One region of the Streptomyces sp. NPDC058469 genome, then DNA from elsewhere that is predicted to be linked to it. Evidence: riboswitches for the same ligand, from Rfam matches in the RefSeq annotation. Region 1 holds a riboswitch; the other holds the start of a gene.
The links. A riboswitch is a leader RNA that binds a small molecule or an ion and turns the genes downstream of it on or off. The one in region 1 is predicted to bind S-adenosylmethionine.
Positions count from the first base shown of each region.

Region 1 (7,549 bases):
GACAGCAAAGGTTGGGGATTCAGCGGTGCAGCGGCGTAGGACAGGAATGATCGCGGTGGTGTCCGCACTGGGCATGACGGCGGTTCTCGGCGGCTGCGGCCTCGGCGGAGGCTCCGGTGATGTCACCCTGAGACTCGTCGCCGCGGACTACGGCGACTCCGCGTCCAACAGTTCGCAGAAATACTGGGACGCCCTCGTCAAGGCGTACGAGGCGAAGCACGCGAACGTCAAGGTCGAGGTCAGCGTCTACTCCTGGAACGACGTCGACCGCAAGGTCAAGGAGATGGTCGCCGCCGGCAAGGCGCCCGACATGGCGCAGATCGGCGCGTACGCGGACTACGCGGACGCGGGCAAGCTGTACTCCACCGCCGACCTGCTCTCCATCCCCGTAGAAGCCGATTTTCTGGAGCCGCTGCTGGACGCGGGGCAGGTGAACCACATCCAGTACGGCATGCCGTTCGCCGCGTCTACGCGCGTCCTCTTCTACAACAAGACCCTCTTCACCGAGGCCGGCCTGACCCCGCCGAAGGACTGGAGCGAGCTGGCCGCCGACGCGGAGGCGCTGAAGGAGCGGGGCGTGAAGTACCCGTTCGCGCTGCCGCTCGGTTCCGAGGAGGCGCAGGCCGAGACGATGCAGTGGCTGCTCGGCGGGGGCGGTGGCTACACCGACGACATCGGCACGTACACCCTCGACTCCACGCAGAACATCTCCACCTTCACCTGGCTGCGCGACGACCTTGTCGCCAAGGGCCTGACCGGGCCCGTGGCGCCGGCCAAGCTCAACCGCGCGGACGCGTTCGCCGCCTTCGCCAACGGTGACGTAGGCATGCTCAACGGGCACCCGACCCTCATGCAGCAGGCCGCCAAGAAGGGCGTCAAGTTCGGCACGGTCGCGATGCCGGGGCGTACCGGCAAGGCCAAGACCACGATGGGCGTCGCCGACTGGATGGCCGCGTTCAAGCAGAACGGTCACCGCGAGCAGATCGGCGACTTCCTCGACTTCGTCTACAGCGAGAAGAACGTCCTCGCCTTCTCCCGCGAGTACGACCTCCTGCCGGTGACCAACTCCGCGTCCGAGGCGATGCAGGCATCGAAGCAGGACCAGGCTCTACGGCCCTTCCTGGAGGAACTCCCGCTGTCCACGCTCTACCCGGTCGGCAACACCTCCTGGTCCACGGTCAGCGCCGACATAAAGAAGCGGATAGGCCAGGCGGTGGCCGCGAACGGCAGCCCGGCTGCGGTGCTGGGGCAGTTGCAGGCGTCGGCTTCGTTGGCGGAGAGCGGCAAGTAACGGCGGCAGCGGCGGGGAGTGGGCGGAGCCGGGGCCGTTGTCAGTGGCGGGGGTTACGGTGCAGGGCATGGACAAGGACCGGCCCTCGCGGCTTCCCTCACTGAACCGGAGGGAACAGGACATCCTCGCGTTGGAGCGCCGCGGCTTCCCGGGCCCCGGCGTGAAGGAACGCGCGATCCGCGAGGAACTGGGCCTGGCCCCCGTGCGCTACTACCAGCTGCTCAACGCCCTGCTGGACGACGAGCGGGCCCTGGCCCACGACCCGGTGACGGTGAACAGGCTGAGACGGGTCCGTGACACGCGGCGCTCGGAGAGGTGAGGAGAGGTGTGGGTCCCGGCCGTGCGGCGGTGAGCGAGGGGTAGGACCGCCCCCACCCGGATAGGGTCGTTGACATGGGCAGCCCTCAGGACTCCACCGATCCCCTGCACGCACTGCCGACCCCCGTCACCCGTGCCGGGCGCGAAGGCCTTGAGGCGATCCTCGCCAAGCCCGCCGCCGCGGTGATCGGACTCGACTTCGACGGCACGCTCGCACCGATCGTGCCGGACCCCGAGCAGGCCCGCGCGCATCCGGGCGCGGTGCCGGCGCTGGCCGCACTCGCCCCGAAGGTGGCGTCCGTGGCCGTGATCACCGGCCGCCCGGCCGGCGTGGCGGTCCGCAACGGCGGCTTCGCGGGCGTCCCGGCCCTGGCACACCTGGTCGTCCTCGGTCACTACGGCACGGAACGCTGGGACGCGGTGAGCAGCACGGTCAGCGCGCCCGCCCCGCATCCCGGGGTCGCGGCGGTCCGCGCCGAACTCCCGGGCTTCCTCGACCGGATCGGCGCCTGGCAGGGCACGTGGATCGAGGAGAAGGGCCGCGCGCTCGCGGTCCACACCCGCCGAGCCGAGGACCCCCAGGCCGCCTTCGAGGCCCTACGAGCCCCCCTCACCGAGCTCGCCACCCGCCACGGCCTGATCGTCGAACCCGGCCGCATGGTCCTGGAGCTGCGCCCACCCGGCATGGACAAGGGCGTAGCCCTCCTCGACTACCTCCGCGAGACCGGCGCCGAGTCGGTCCTCTACGCGGGCGACGACCTCGGCGACCTCCCCGCCTTCGCGGCCGTGGAAAAACTCCGCTCGGACGGCGTCCCCGGGTTGCTGGTCTGCAGCGGCAGCGACGAGGTCACGGAGTTGCGGGAACGGGCCGACCTGGTGGTGGACGGCCCGGCGGGGGTCGTAGGACTGCTGTCGGCGCTCGCGGCTCAACTGGGGTGATTCGAGGCCGGGGTGGGGGCCTAGACCTGCTACTGGCCTCTCCGGAGGCTGGGGTCCTTTCTAACCAGTCATGAACCACCACAGTGGTTAGGAACGGCCCCAGCTTCCAGCGACCCCCACGGCCGCTCTGCCGCTCCCCCGACGCGCCCCGCCCCGGCCCCGCTCAACTCGTCCGATCGCGCAGCGCGTTCAGCTGTTCCAGGAACCACTGGGCCGGAGGCAGGGCCGTAGCCGCCGCCGTCAACCTCTTTGTCCGCTCGGCCCGTTCCCCGGCCGGCATGGTCAACGCCTCGTGGAGCGCGCCGGCTGTGGCGATCACGTCGTACGGGTTGACCGGGATCGCGTCCTCGCCCAACTCCTCGTAGGCGCCCGCCTCCCGGGAGAGGACCAGGACGCAGCCCTCGTCGGAGACGACCGGGACCTCCTTGGCGACGAGGTTCATGCCGTCGCGGATGGGGTTGACGAGGGCCACGTCGGCGAGGCGGTACGCGGCCAGGGAGCGGGCGAAGTCGTCCTTGACGTGCAGGACGACCGGGGTCCAACCCGCCGTCCCGTACTGGGAGTTGATCTCGTCGGCGACCCGCTGCACCTCGGCCGTGTAGTCGCGGTAGACGGCGAGGTCCTGCCGGGAGGGGTAGGCGAACGCCACGTGGACGACCTGCTCCAGCAACTCCGGGTGGTCGTCGAGGAGTTGGCGGTACGCCAGCAGTCCGCGCACGATGTTCTTGGACAGTTCGGTGCGGTCGACGCGGACGATGGTCCTGCGGCCCGCGCCGATCTCCTCGCGCAGTGCGACGATGCGCTCCTCCACGTCCGGCTCGTGCGAGCGGGCGCGCAGGAAGTCGGCGTCGGCGCCGAGGCCGTGGACGCCGATCCGCGTGTCACCCGGGCCCCCGGCGAACTCCGTACAACAGGCCGTGAACGCGTCCGCCCAGCGGTGGGTGAGGAAGCCGAGCCGGTCCGCGCCGAGCATGCCCGTCAGCAGCTGCTCCCGGATGTCGTCCGGCAGCATCCGGAAGTAGTCCGCCGGTGCCCACGGCGTGTGCGAGAAGTGGCCGATCCGCAGATCCGGCCTCAACTCCCGCAGCATCCCCGGCACCAGGCACAGGTGGTAGTCCTGCACGATCGCGACCGCGCCCTCCGCCGCCTCCTGTGCCAGCGCCTCCGCGAACGCCCGGTTGTACGTCTCGTACGACGCCCACTGGCGCCGGAACTCCGCGTCGAAGACCGGCTCCAGCGGGGTCTGGTACAGCATGTGGTGGACGAACCACAGCACGGAGTTGGCGATGCCGTTGTACGCGTCGGCGTGTACATCGGCCGGGATGTCCAGCATCCGTACGCCGTCCTCGCCGACCCCGCGCCGTACGGCCTCGCGGTCGCCGTCGGACAGCGCCGAGCACACCCACAGCGCACCCGCGTCCGGGCCGATCGCCGACAGCCCGGACACCAGCCCGCCGCCGCCGCGCTTGGCGCGCAGCGAACCGTCGTCGCCCACCTCGTACGAGACCGGGCCGCGATTGGACGCGACGAGCACCTGAGCGGCACCGCGAGGGGAGGGGGAAGCCGTAGAAGCCGTGGAAGCCATACGCCACAACCTAGCCCGGCCCGGAAACGCTCAAACGTACGGACGGCCGTCTGCGGACCGTATGAGTCCGTATACGACCGTCCGTGACCGTCTATGACTGTGCGGTTATGCCACCTTGCGGGACTGGTACTCGGTGATGTCCGCCATCGGCGGCCGTTCCTCCGTGTCCACGGAGTACGTGCGCGGCTCGAAGCCGTCCGGACCCCGTTCGAACTGGGTCAGGGACGGCCGGATGAGGTGACCGCGGGCCAGCCTCAGCTGAGCCGTGCGGTAGATCTGCGCGGCCATGCGACCCAGCGCCTGCCCGTCCTGGTGCCGGTGCTTGCGCACGCCGACGTCGACCTGGGCGAGGGCGTTCAGGCCCACCAGGTGCAGCGCGTCGACGAGCATGCCCAGCTCGACGCCGTAGCCGACGGGGAACGGCAGTTGTTCGAGCAGTGAGCGGCGGGCCGCGTACTCGCCGCCGAGCGGCTGCACGAAACCGGCCAGCTGCGGCCAGTGCATGTTCAGCAGCGGGCGCGCCATCAGCTCGGTGACCCGGCCGCCCTGGCCCGCCGCGCCGCCGAGCGGGCGGTCGTACATCGCCTTGACGAGGTCGACGCCGGGGTCGGTGAGCAGCGGGCCCACGATCCCGGTGACGAAGTCGGAGGAGAACTCCTTCAGGTCCGCGTCGATGAAGCAGACGATGTCACCGCTCGTCACGAGCAGCGAGCGCCACAGCACCTCGCCCTTGCCGGGCACGGCGGGGATGCGGGGCAGGATGTCGTCACGGTGCACGACCCGGGCGCCCGCCGCGGCGGCCACCTCGGAGGTGCGGTCGGTGGACCCGGAGTCGACGACGACGATCTCGTCGACGAGCGGGACCTGCTGCATGAGGTCGTGACGGATGATCGCGACGATGTCGCCGACCGTCGCTTCCTCGTTGAGCGCGGGCAGCACGACACTGACCGACTGGCCCGTGCGCTGCTTGGCGGCCAGAATCTTGTGGAGCGGGCGATCGGTCATGGACCAGGAGCGGGTGCTCAGCCAGCGCTCGACTTCCTTCAGCACGTTGCGCGGCTCCTCTGCGTTCTCTCGGCGAGCAGTGATCACGGAGTGTGTGTGATCCGTCTCGCGGTTCGGACGGCTCACTCAACTGTCCTGGCCTTCGGTTACAGTTTTGAACAACGCTGATGACCATCGCATGTCGGGGGTTGTCGACGCTCACGCAAGTGACACAACCGCATACACAACTGAACACCGCTCATCCAGAGGGGCAGAGGGATACGGCCCGTTGAAGCCCCGGCAACCCTCCAGCCGGTCTTGTCACGTTGATGTGGCGAGGCTCCCGGCTCGGGAAGGTGCCAAATCCGTCTCACGGCGAGATGCGTCGTGAGGAAGATGAGGAAAGGGCCTCGCCTCCATGGCTGCGCAGACTGTCGCAAGCACCACGAACCCCGCGAACACGGACACGAACTCCGCGAACGCCGTCGATCTCGGCCCCGCCGCCGCGCTGTCCTGCCGCGAGTGCGGCCACCGCGTCCCGCTCGGTCCGGTCTTCGCCTGCGAGGAGTGTTTCGGCCCGCTGGAGATCGCCTACGACTTCTCGGCCTACGACACCGAAGAGCTCCGCAAGCGCATCGAAGCGGGCCCCGCGAACATCTGGCGGTACGCGCCCCTGCTGCCCGTCCCCGCCGACGTGGCCGACAAGCCGAACATCAACCCCGGCTGGACCAAGCTCGTCCAGGCCGACAACCTCGCCCGCGAACTGGGCGTCGACGCGGGCAAGTTGTTCGTCAAGGACGACTCCGGCAACCCGACGCACTCCTTCAAGGACCGCGTCGTGGCCCAGGCCATCGAGGCCGCCCGCGCCTTCAACTTCACGACCCTCTCCTGCTCCTCCACCGGCAACCTCGCGGGCGCCGTCGGTGCCGCCGCCGCGCGGGCCGGCTTCCGCTCCTGCGTGTTCATCCCGCACGACCTGGAGCAGGGCAAGATCGTCATGGCCGCGATCTACGGCGGCGAGCTCGTCGGCATCGAGGGCAACTACGACGACGTGAACCGCTTCTGCTCCGAGCTGATCGGCGACCCGGCCGGCGAGGGCTGGGGCTTCGTCAACGTCAACCTGCGGCCGTACTACGCGGAGGGCTCCAAGACCCTCGCGTACGAGATCTGCGAGCAGCTGGGCTGGCAGCTCCCCGACCAGCTCGTGGTTCCCATCGCCTCCGGGTCGCAGCTCACGAAGATCGACAAGGGTCTGCAGGAGCTGATCAAGCTCGGGCTCGTCGAGGACAAGCCGTACAAGATCTTCGGGGCGCAGGCGGAAGGATGTTCGCCGGTGTCCGTCGCCTACAAGGCCGGGCATGACGTCGTACGTCCGCAGAAGCCGAACACGATCGCCAAGTCGCTGGCGATCGGGAACCCGGCGGACGGCCCTTACGTGCTGGACATCGCCCGGCGTACCGGTGGGGCTGTTGAGGACGTCAACGACGAGCAGGTTGTCGACGCGATCAAGTTGCTGGCCCGGACCGAGGGGATCTTCGCGGAGACCGCCGGTGGGGTGACCGTCGGTGTGGCGAAGAAGCTGATCGAGAACGGGTTGCTGGATCCGACGCTGACCACTGTCGTGTTGAACACCGGTGACGGTCTGAAGACGCTGGACGCGGTTGCCGGCACGGGGCTCACCGCGACGATCCGGCCGAACCTCGAGTCGTTCAGGGAAGCTGGGCTCGCGTCGTAAGCGTCGTTCTTTGTCTGCGGGCCCGTGGGGGTTGGTCGCGCCCGCGCGGCGGTAGCAGCACGTCGACACAGCCCCGCGCCCCTGAAAGCCAGAAGCCGTACCTGACCGGAGGTCTTGAGCATGAGCGTTTCTGTCCGCATCCCCACCATCCTTCGCACCTACACCGGCGGTAAGGCCGAGGTCTCCGCCGAAGGTGCCACCCTCGCCGAGGTCATCACGGACCTGGAGAAGAACCACACGGGCATCTCCGCCCGCGTCCTGGACGATCAGGGCAAGCTGCGGCGGTTCGTCAACGTGTACGTCAACGATGACGACGTGCGGTTCGAGCAGGGGCTGGAGACGGCCACTCCGGAGGGGGCCGGCGTCTCGATCATTCCGGCCGTCGCCGGCGGCTGATAATTACCCTCGGTAACGCCGATTACCAAGAGTTCATCGAATTGCCCCCTCCGTGAGAGAAGCGGAGGGGGCAATTCTGTAGGGTTGAGCGGGGTACAGTTGGGGAACGCGCTCCACTCCGCATGCCGGACGCATATGAGTACCCGCTCCGCGTGCGATGAGAAGTAGCCAAAGTGTGCAGACTTTTTGCGCGTTATGTTCCCTTTATCGGGCCCGACTTGCCCTGAAGTCGGACGAATTCTCCGTAAATTCCCGACCGGTCCTGCCCGGAATTCTCGTCGGATTGACCTGTTGCAGACGG
Region 1 is NZ_JBHXME010000241.1:3,860-11,408, reverse strand. It holds gene ACFWP5_RS49240 (extracellular solute-binding protein) at 47-1,291, shown strand; gene ACFWP5_RS49235 (DUF3263 domain-containing protein) at 1,359-1,610, shown strand; gene otsB (trehalose-phosphatase) at 1,685-2,548, shown strand; gene ACFWP5_RS49225 (trehalose-6-phosphate synthase) at 2,712-4,133, opposite strand; gene ACFWP5_RS49220 (glucosyl-3-phosphoglycerate synthase) at 4,239-5,183, opposite strand; SAM riboswitch class I at 5,374-5,520, shown strand; gene thrC (threonine synthase) at 5,536-6,852, shown strand; gene ACFWP5_RS49210 (MoaD/ThiS family protein) at 6,973-7,248, shown strand.

Region 2 (7,549 bases), on a different contig from region 1:
GAGTCGGCGCCCGGCCTGTCCACGAGTTCCACCTGATCCACGGCGTTGCACCAGCGGCAGCGCACCGACTCGATGGTCTCACTGACCACCTCGCGCTCCTCCACCTTCGGCTCACCCGCCAGGTCCAGGTGGAGGTACTCCACGACCTTCGACGAGCGCGTCACGTCGAAGCGCGTGAGGTTGCCGCAGAGGGTGCAGCGCCACCGCGTAGAGGCGGTCGGCAGGGGAACCGTCATCGTGGCTGTCCGCTTCCTTCTTGTTCCAGTTTCCGTGATCGCCGGTTTCCCCGGCGAGTGTGGCTCGTAACCCTACGGCCTGGCGGGTACTCGCCGCTCGGCCGTCCACAGCGGCGATTCACCCTGTGCCGTTGCGTCCCGTTACGTCATGCTCTGTGTCCATGATCAGCAACTGGGGCTCGGCACTCGTCAGGACGTTCCGCGGCACCTCGGCGCCCATGACGTACACCCTGATCGGCCTGTGCTGCCTGATCTTCGTCCTCGGCCCGGCCTCGGGTTTCGTCCCGTCCTACGGCACCGGGGACGCGCTGCTCGTCGCGCAGCGGGCGTACTTCCGCCGCTGGGGCGTGGTCCCGGCAAACCTGTTCGGCAGCCCCGCCAGGGAGGCCCTGACCCCGGTCACGGCCCTCTTCATCCACGGCAGCTGGATCCATCTCCTCGGCAACATGCTCTTCCTCTACGTCTTCGGAGCGATGACCGAGGAACGGCTGGGCCGTGTCGAGTTCACCCTGTTCTACCTGGGCTGCGGCTACCTGGCCCTGCTGGGCTACGCGGTGGCCAACGCCGACTCCGAACAGTCACTGGTCGGCGCGTCCGGGGCGATCTCGGCGGTCCTCGGGGCGTTCCTGTACTTGTTCCCCCGGGCCCGCGTGACGAGTCTCCTCCCCTTCCTCTTCTTCCTGCCGCTGCGCTTCCCCGCGTGGGTCGTCCTCCCCTTCTGGGCTGCCCTGCAGTGGCTCGCGGCGGGCCAGGCCGCGCAGGGGCCGGGGGTGGCGTACCTCGCCCACCTGGTGGGCTTCACGCTGGGCTTCGGCTACGCGTGGGTGCGGTTCGGCCGTACCACTAGAGTGAAACCCGCCCCAGTAACGGTCCCCGAGGGAGAGAACCAGCCGTGATCACCGCGATCGTCCTCATCAAGACCAGCGTGGACCGGATTCCGGAGATCGCCGAGTCGATCGCCGCGCTCGAATCTGTGAGCGAGGTCTTCTCTGTCACCGGTACGTATGACTTGATCGCGATGGTGCGGGTGCGGCAGCACGAGGATCTGGCCGAGGTGATCCCTGGGCGGATCAGCAAGATCCCCGGGGTGGAGGGGACGGATACGCACGTGGCGTTTCGGACTTACTCGCAGCATGATCTTGAGGCTGCGTTCGCTATTGGGCTGGACTCTTGAGCTGAGCGCCTAGTGGGGTGGGGCGCGGATCGTTTGCGGCTGACCGCCCGGCCGTGGCTGGTCGCGCAGTTCCCCGCGCCCCTGGGGTGACTGGCCTGACGCCTGTTCACATCGGGCCGCCGGGACAGAGCCCCGCGCCTCTTGGGGGCATGCCCCTGACGTCAGTCGAGATCACACCGCCGGGACGCAGCGGCCGTTCTCCGTGTGGTACGTCCACTTGGCGCCCTTGGTCACCAGTTCGCGTACCGCGCCCACGAAGCGCTCGACGTGCTCGTCCGGGGTGCCCGCGCCGAAGCTGACGCGGATGGCGTTGAGGGACTTCTCGCCCGGGGCCGCCTCGGGGGCGCCGCACTCGCCCTGGGTCTGGGGGTCGCTGCCCAGGAGGGTGCGGACCAGGGGGTGGGCGCAGAAGAGGCCGTCGCGGACGCCGATGCCGTACTCGGCGGAGAGGGCGGCGGCGAAGTGGGAGCTGTTCCAGCCGTCGACGACGAAGGAGATCACGCCGACCCTCGGGGCGTCGTCGCCGAAGAGGGACAGGACGCGAACCTCCGGGACCTCGGCCAGGCCCGCCCGCACCTTCTCGATCAGGTGCTGCTCGCGCTCGACCAGCGTGTCGAAGCCCGCCTCGGTCAGCGCCTTGCAGGCCGACGCGATGGAGTAGGCGCCGATGACGTTCGGGGAGCCGGCCTCGTGGCGGGCGGCGCTGTCGTGCCACTCCACGTCCACTCCCCCGTCCTCGCGCCGCGTGACCTTGCGGCTGGCGCCGCCGCCGGCGAGGTAGGGGTCGGCCGCCTGGAGCCAGTCGGAGCGGCCGGCCAGGACGCCCGAGCCGAAGGGGGCGTAGAGCTTGTGGCCGGAGAAGGCGATCCAGTCGACGTCGAGATCCTGCACGGACACCGGGTGGTGCGGGGCGAGTTGGGCGGCGTCCAGGACGATCCGGGCGCCGTGGGCGTGCGCGGCGGCGGCCAGTTCGCGGACCGGCCACAGTTCGCCGGTGACGTTCGAGGCGCCGGTGACGCAGACCAGGGCCGGGCCGTGCCCCTCCTTAATGGACACAGTGCGGTCGGCGAGGGCCTGCTCCAGGGTCTCGACGGCCTGGCGCGGGGTGCGCGGGGCGTTGAGGTAGGTGACCCGGGCGTCCTTCCAGGGGAGCAGGGACGCGTGGTGCTCGGTCTCGAAGACGAAGACCTGGCAGTCGGCGGGGAGGGCCTGGGCGAGCAGGTTCAGGGAGTCCGTCGTGGAGCGGGTGAAGATCAGCTGGTCGTCGGGGCGGCAGTCCAGGAACTCCTCGACCGTCCTGCGGGCGTTCTCGAACAGGTCGGTGGAGAGCTGCGAGAGGTAGCCGGCGCCGCGGTGCACGCTGCCGTAGTACGGGGCGTAGGCCGCCACGTCGTCCCAGACGCGCTGGAGGGCGGGGGCGCTGGCCGCGTAGTCGAGCGCCGCGTAGGTGACTTCGCCGCCCGTGACGAGCGGGACGGTGACATCCCGGCCGAGAACGGGCAGCGGGGCACAAATGGTCGTAGCGGCGACAGCGGTGGAGACAGACATGGCGAACTCCCGTGAGAGGCAGGCGACTTCACCACGCGAGCGGTCAGGGCTCAGCGCGGGAAGAGAAGAAAAGGGGGTATGCGGAGGCGGGGCTCGACGCCCTATCGCATTCGCTTGCTCACAGAGGGCTCCCTCGATGACCAGGACCCCTGGTGTCTTTCGAGGGGCCCGCGCTTGCCGCAGACCTCGCTGCCTACGGCCTGGTCTTCACCCGGGGCACCCCGCCACGGACGGAGGGTTGCCGGACAGTCGGCCGGGGCCTCATGACTGTCACTCATGACCTGGTCGGAAAACTTACGTGAGGTGATCGCCGTCCCGCAACCCGTGTCCGGATCGCGGGACGACCATCCGTGCGGTGCCTACGCGTTGCTGGCCGCCGCCCAGCGCTCCAGGGTCCGCTTGGCCGCCCCCGAGTCGATCGACTCCTGAGCCTTCGCCATTCCGGCCCGGATCCGGTCCACCAGCGGCCCGTCCCCGGCTTCGAGCGCCACGAGCGCCGCCGCCGAGTTCAGCAGTACGGCGTCCCGTACCGGGCCCGTCTCGCCGTCCAGGAGACGGCGGGCCACGTCGGCGTTGTACTCGGGGTCGGCACCGCGCAGCGCCTCGACGGGGACCAGTGGGAGGCCCACGTCCCGGGGGTCGAAGGCCTCCTCGGTGACCTTGCCGTCGCGGACGATCCACACCCGGGAGGTCGCGGTGGTCGTCAGCTCGTCGAGGCCGTCGTCGCCGCGGAACACCAGCGCGGAGGAGCCGCGCTCGGCCAGTACGCCCGCGATGAGCCCGGCCATGCGGGTGTCGAAGCAGCCGACCGCCGACGAGGTGACCTTGGCCGGGTTGGTCAGCGGACCGAGCAGGTTGAACGCGGTCGGCACCCCCAGGTCCCGCCGGACCGCACCCGCGAACCGCATCGTGGGGTGGAACCTGGCCGCGAAGCAGAACGTGATCCCGGCCTCCTCCACCACCTGCGCGACCCGCTCGGGCGACAGCTCCAGGTTGATGCCGAGCCGCTCCAGCACGTCGGAGGAACCGCTCGCCGAGGACGAGGCACGGTTGCCGTGCTTGACGACCTTCGCACCGGCCCCGGCGATCACGATGGCGGACATCGTCGAGATGTTGACCGTCTTCGCCCGGTCGCCGCCGGTGCCGACGATGTCGACGGCCGGTCCCGGGATGTGCAGCGGCTTCGCGTGGGCGTACATCGTCTCGACGAGGCCGTTGATCTCCTCGACGGTCTCGCCCTTGGCCCGCAGCGCCACCAGGAAGCCCGCGATCTGGGCGTCGGCGGCCTCGCCGCTCATGATGCGGTCCATCGCCCACGCCGTGTCGGCGGTGCCGAGGTCCTGTCCGGCGAGCAGCGCGCTCAGTACGTCGGGCCAGGAACGGGCCGCCGCGGTGTCGCCTCCAGCGGGGGTCACAGCGCTCATACGGCCGCTCCTGGGTGTCGTAGAAACATGGTTCGAAAGACCTGCCCCACCCTATCCAGCCGCAGGCACGGCGAAGGGCCCCGTCCGGTGTTCGGACGGGGCCCTTCGACTGTGGCGTGGCGACGCCTCAGCGATCAGTGGTGGCCGTGGCCGCTCGTGATCTCCTTGTACTCGTCGACGGTGGGCTTGGGGATCTGGGACTCCTCGCCGTAGTACGCCTCGCTCAGCTTGGCGCGCAGCTTCTGGGAGCCCTTCACCTTGCGCTCGACGCCGTTGTCGTCGACCGTCGCGCCGATCGCGGCCGGCACGTACTGCTCGTGCGCGGTGAGCGTGTGCAGCGCGTCCTGGCTGAGCGGCTCGTGGATCTCGACGAACTCACCGTGCGGCAGGCGCTTGATGATGCCCGACTCGCGGCCGTGCAGCACCTTGTCCCGGTCGCGGCGCTGGAGGCCGAGGCAGACCCGCTTGGTGGCGAGGAAGACCAGCACCGGCACCACGAAGAAGCCGACGCGCACGAACCAGGTGATCGAGTTGATCGACAGGTGGAAGTGCGTGGCCCAGATGTCGTTGCCGCCACCGACGAGCAGGACGAAGTACCACGAGATCCACGCGGCACCGAAGGCCGTGCGGGTCGGGACGTTGCGCGGGCGGTCCAGGATGTGGTGCTCGCGCTTGTCGCCGGTGACCCAGGACTCGATGAACGGGTAGACCGCGATCGCGACCAGGACCAGCGGGAAGATCACCAGCGGGATGAACACGCCCAGGACGAGCGTGTGACCCCAGAAGTTGATCTCCCAGCCCGGCATGACACGGATCAGGCCCTCGGAGAAGCCCATGTACCAGTCGGGCTGGGCGCCCGTGGACACCATGTCCGGACGGTACGGACCCATGGACCAGATCGGGTTGATCGAGGCGATCGCCGAGACGGCCGCGATGACACCGAAGACCAGGAAGAAGAATCCTCCGGCCTTGGCCATGTAGACCGGCAGCAGCGGCATGCCGACGACGTTGTTGTTCGTCTTTCCGGGACCCGCGAACTGCGTGTGCTTGTGGTAGAAGACCAGGATCAGGTGGCCGACCACCAGGCCGAGCATGATGCCCGGCAGCAGCAGGATGTGGATCGAGTAGAAGCGGGACACGAAGTCGCCGCCCGGGAACTCGCCGCCGAAGAGGAAGAACGACAGGTACGTGCCGACGATCGGCACGGACAGGACCGCGCCCTCCATGAAGCGGACACCGGTGCCGGAGAGCAGGTCGTCCGGGAGCGAGTAACCGGTGAAGCCGGTGAACATGCCCAGGACGAACAGCAGGAAGCCGAACAGCCAGTTGACCTCACGCGGCTTGCGGAACGCGCCCGTGAAGAACACCCGCATCATGTGCACGAACATGGCGGCGAGGAAGATCAGCGCCGCCCAGTGGTGGATCTGCCGGATCAGCAGACCGCCGCGCACATCGAAGGAGATGTGCATGGTCGAGTTGAACGCCTCCGACATCAGCTGTCCCTGGAGCGGGACATAGCTGCCGTGGTACGTCACCTCGTTCATCGACGGGTGGAAGAACAGCGTCAGGTACACACCCGTGAGGATGATGATGATGAAGCTGTAGAGGCAGACCTCACCCAACATGAACGACCAGTGGTCGGGGAAGATCTTGCGCATGTTGGACTTGGCGAGGGAGTAGATCCCGAGCCGTCCGTCGGCCCAGTCGGCGATCTTCTCGCCGGCCGGTGCCTTCTCGCGCGAGCGCGAGTCGGAGTTGTTCGCCGTAGTACTCATCCGCGCTCCCAGAATGCAGGACCGACGGGCTCATCGAAGTCGCCGAGCGCCTCGAGATAGCCCTCGTCGCTCACGCCGATGCGCAGCTGCGGCAGGGCGTGACCGGCCGGGCCGAAGATCACTCGGGCACCGTCGGAGAGGTCGAAGGTGGACTGGTGGCACGGGCACAGCACATGGTGCGTCTGCTGCTCGTACAGGGAGATCGGGCAGCCCACGTGGGTGCAGATCTTCGAGAAGGCGACGATGCCCTCGTGCGCCCACTCCAGCTCGCGCTTGTCCTTGATGTTGTCCGGCTGGAGCCGGACGATCATCAGGGCCGACTTGGCGATCTCGGTCTGGAACTCCTCGTCGGTCTCCTCCAGGCCCTCGGGCTTGGCGAAGGTGAGCGAGCCGACGACCACGTCCGAGGGACGCAGCGGCAGGTTCGTGTTCATGTTGACGAGCAGCTTGCCCTTGGACCACAGGGTGTGGCGGAGCTTCGTCCCCGGCAGCGGGCCCAGGTCGCGCAGCAGCATGACGCCGGAGAGCGGGAACAGGGCCAGCGCGCCGAACATCGTGTTGCGGATCAGCTTGCGACGGCCGAGCGCCGACTCCTTGGCACCCTCCTTGAAGTCGGCCAGAACCTTGGCCTTGACCTCGGGGGGCGCCTCGATCGCGTGCCGCTCGTCGGCGATCTCCACGTCGGACATCAGGGTGCGGGCCCAGTGGACCGCGCCCGCGCCGATGGTGAAGAGCGCTCCGCCGAGGGTCAGACCCAGCGCGAAGTTGAGCGCGTTGATGTGACCGATCGGGAAGACGAAGATCGCCCTGTCGTGCGGGATCGCCACGTACGAGGCGATGAAGGCGACCGTGAGGAGCATCGACAGCGTGAACAGGAAGGCTACGACGCGCTCGGACCGCTTGGCGGCCCGCTCGTCGATGTCCTGGACACGGTGCTCGTGCGGCGGCAGTCCCGGGTCGGCGAACGGGTCGTTCTCGTCCGCGACCGACACCGCGCCGTGCGCGTCCTGCTCAGCGGGCAGGTTCTCTTCTGGAATGTCTTGGCTACTCATGACTTCTTGGCCTTTGCGGTCCGAGCGGCGACCCAGACGGCTACCGCGATCAGCGCGCCCAGACCGAAGATCCAGGCGAAGAGACCCTCACTGACCGGACCGAGACCGCCCAGCTCAAGCCCGCCGGGGCTCTCGGTGTTGTCGCCGTTGACCGCGTCGAGGTACGCGATGATGTCCTTCTTGTTCTTCGACGACAGCGTGGTGTCGGGGAAGGAAGGCATGTTCTGCGGGCCGGTCTGCATGGCCTCGTAGATGTGCTTCGGGGAGACACCCTCGAGGCTCGGCGCGAACTTGCCGTGCGTCAGCGCGCCGCCCTTGCCGGTGAAGTTGTGGCACTGGG
Region 2 is NZ_JBHXME010000073.1:3,074-10,622, forward strand. It holds gene ACFWP5_RS27735 (hypothetical protein) at 1-236, opposite strand, end outside; gene ACFWP5_RS27740 (rhomboid family intramembrane serine protease) at 398-1,132, shown strand; gene ACFWP5_RS27745 (Lrp/AsnC family transcriptional regulator) at 1,129-1,410, shown strand; gene ACFWP5_RS27750 (aminotransferase class V-fold PLP-dependent enzyme) at 1,582-2,958, opposite strand; SAM riboswitch class IV at 3,124-3,240, opposite strand; gene trpD (anthranilate phosphoribosyltransferase) at 3,318-4,382, opposite strand; gene ACFWP5_RS27760 (cytochrome bc complex cytochrome b subunit) at 4,517-6,157, opposite strand; gene ACFWP5_RS27765 (Rieske 2Fe-2S domain-containing protein) at 6,154-7,209, opposite strand; gene ACFWP5_RS27770 (c-type cytochrome) at 7,206-7,549, opposite strand, start outside.
Region 2: linked by a shared signal. The riboswitch ahead of ACFWP5_RS27750 (aminotransferase class V-fold PLP-dependent enzyme) and the one ahead of thrC (threonine synthase) in region 1 are both predicted to bind S-adenosylmethionine.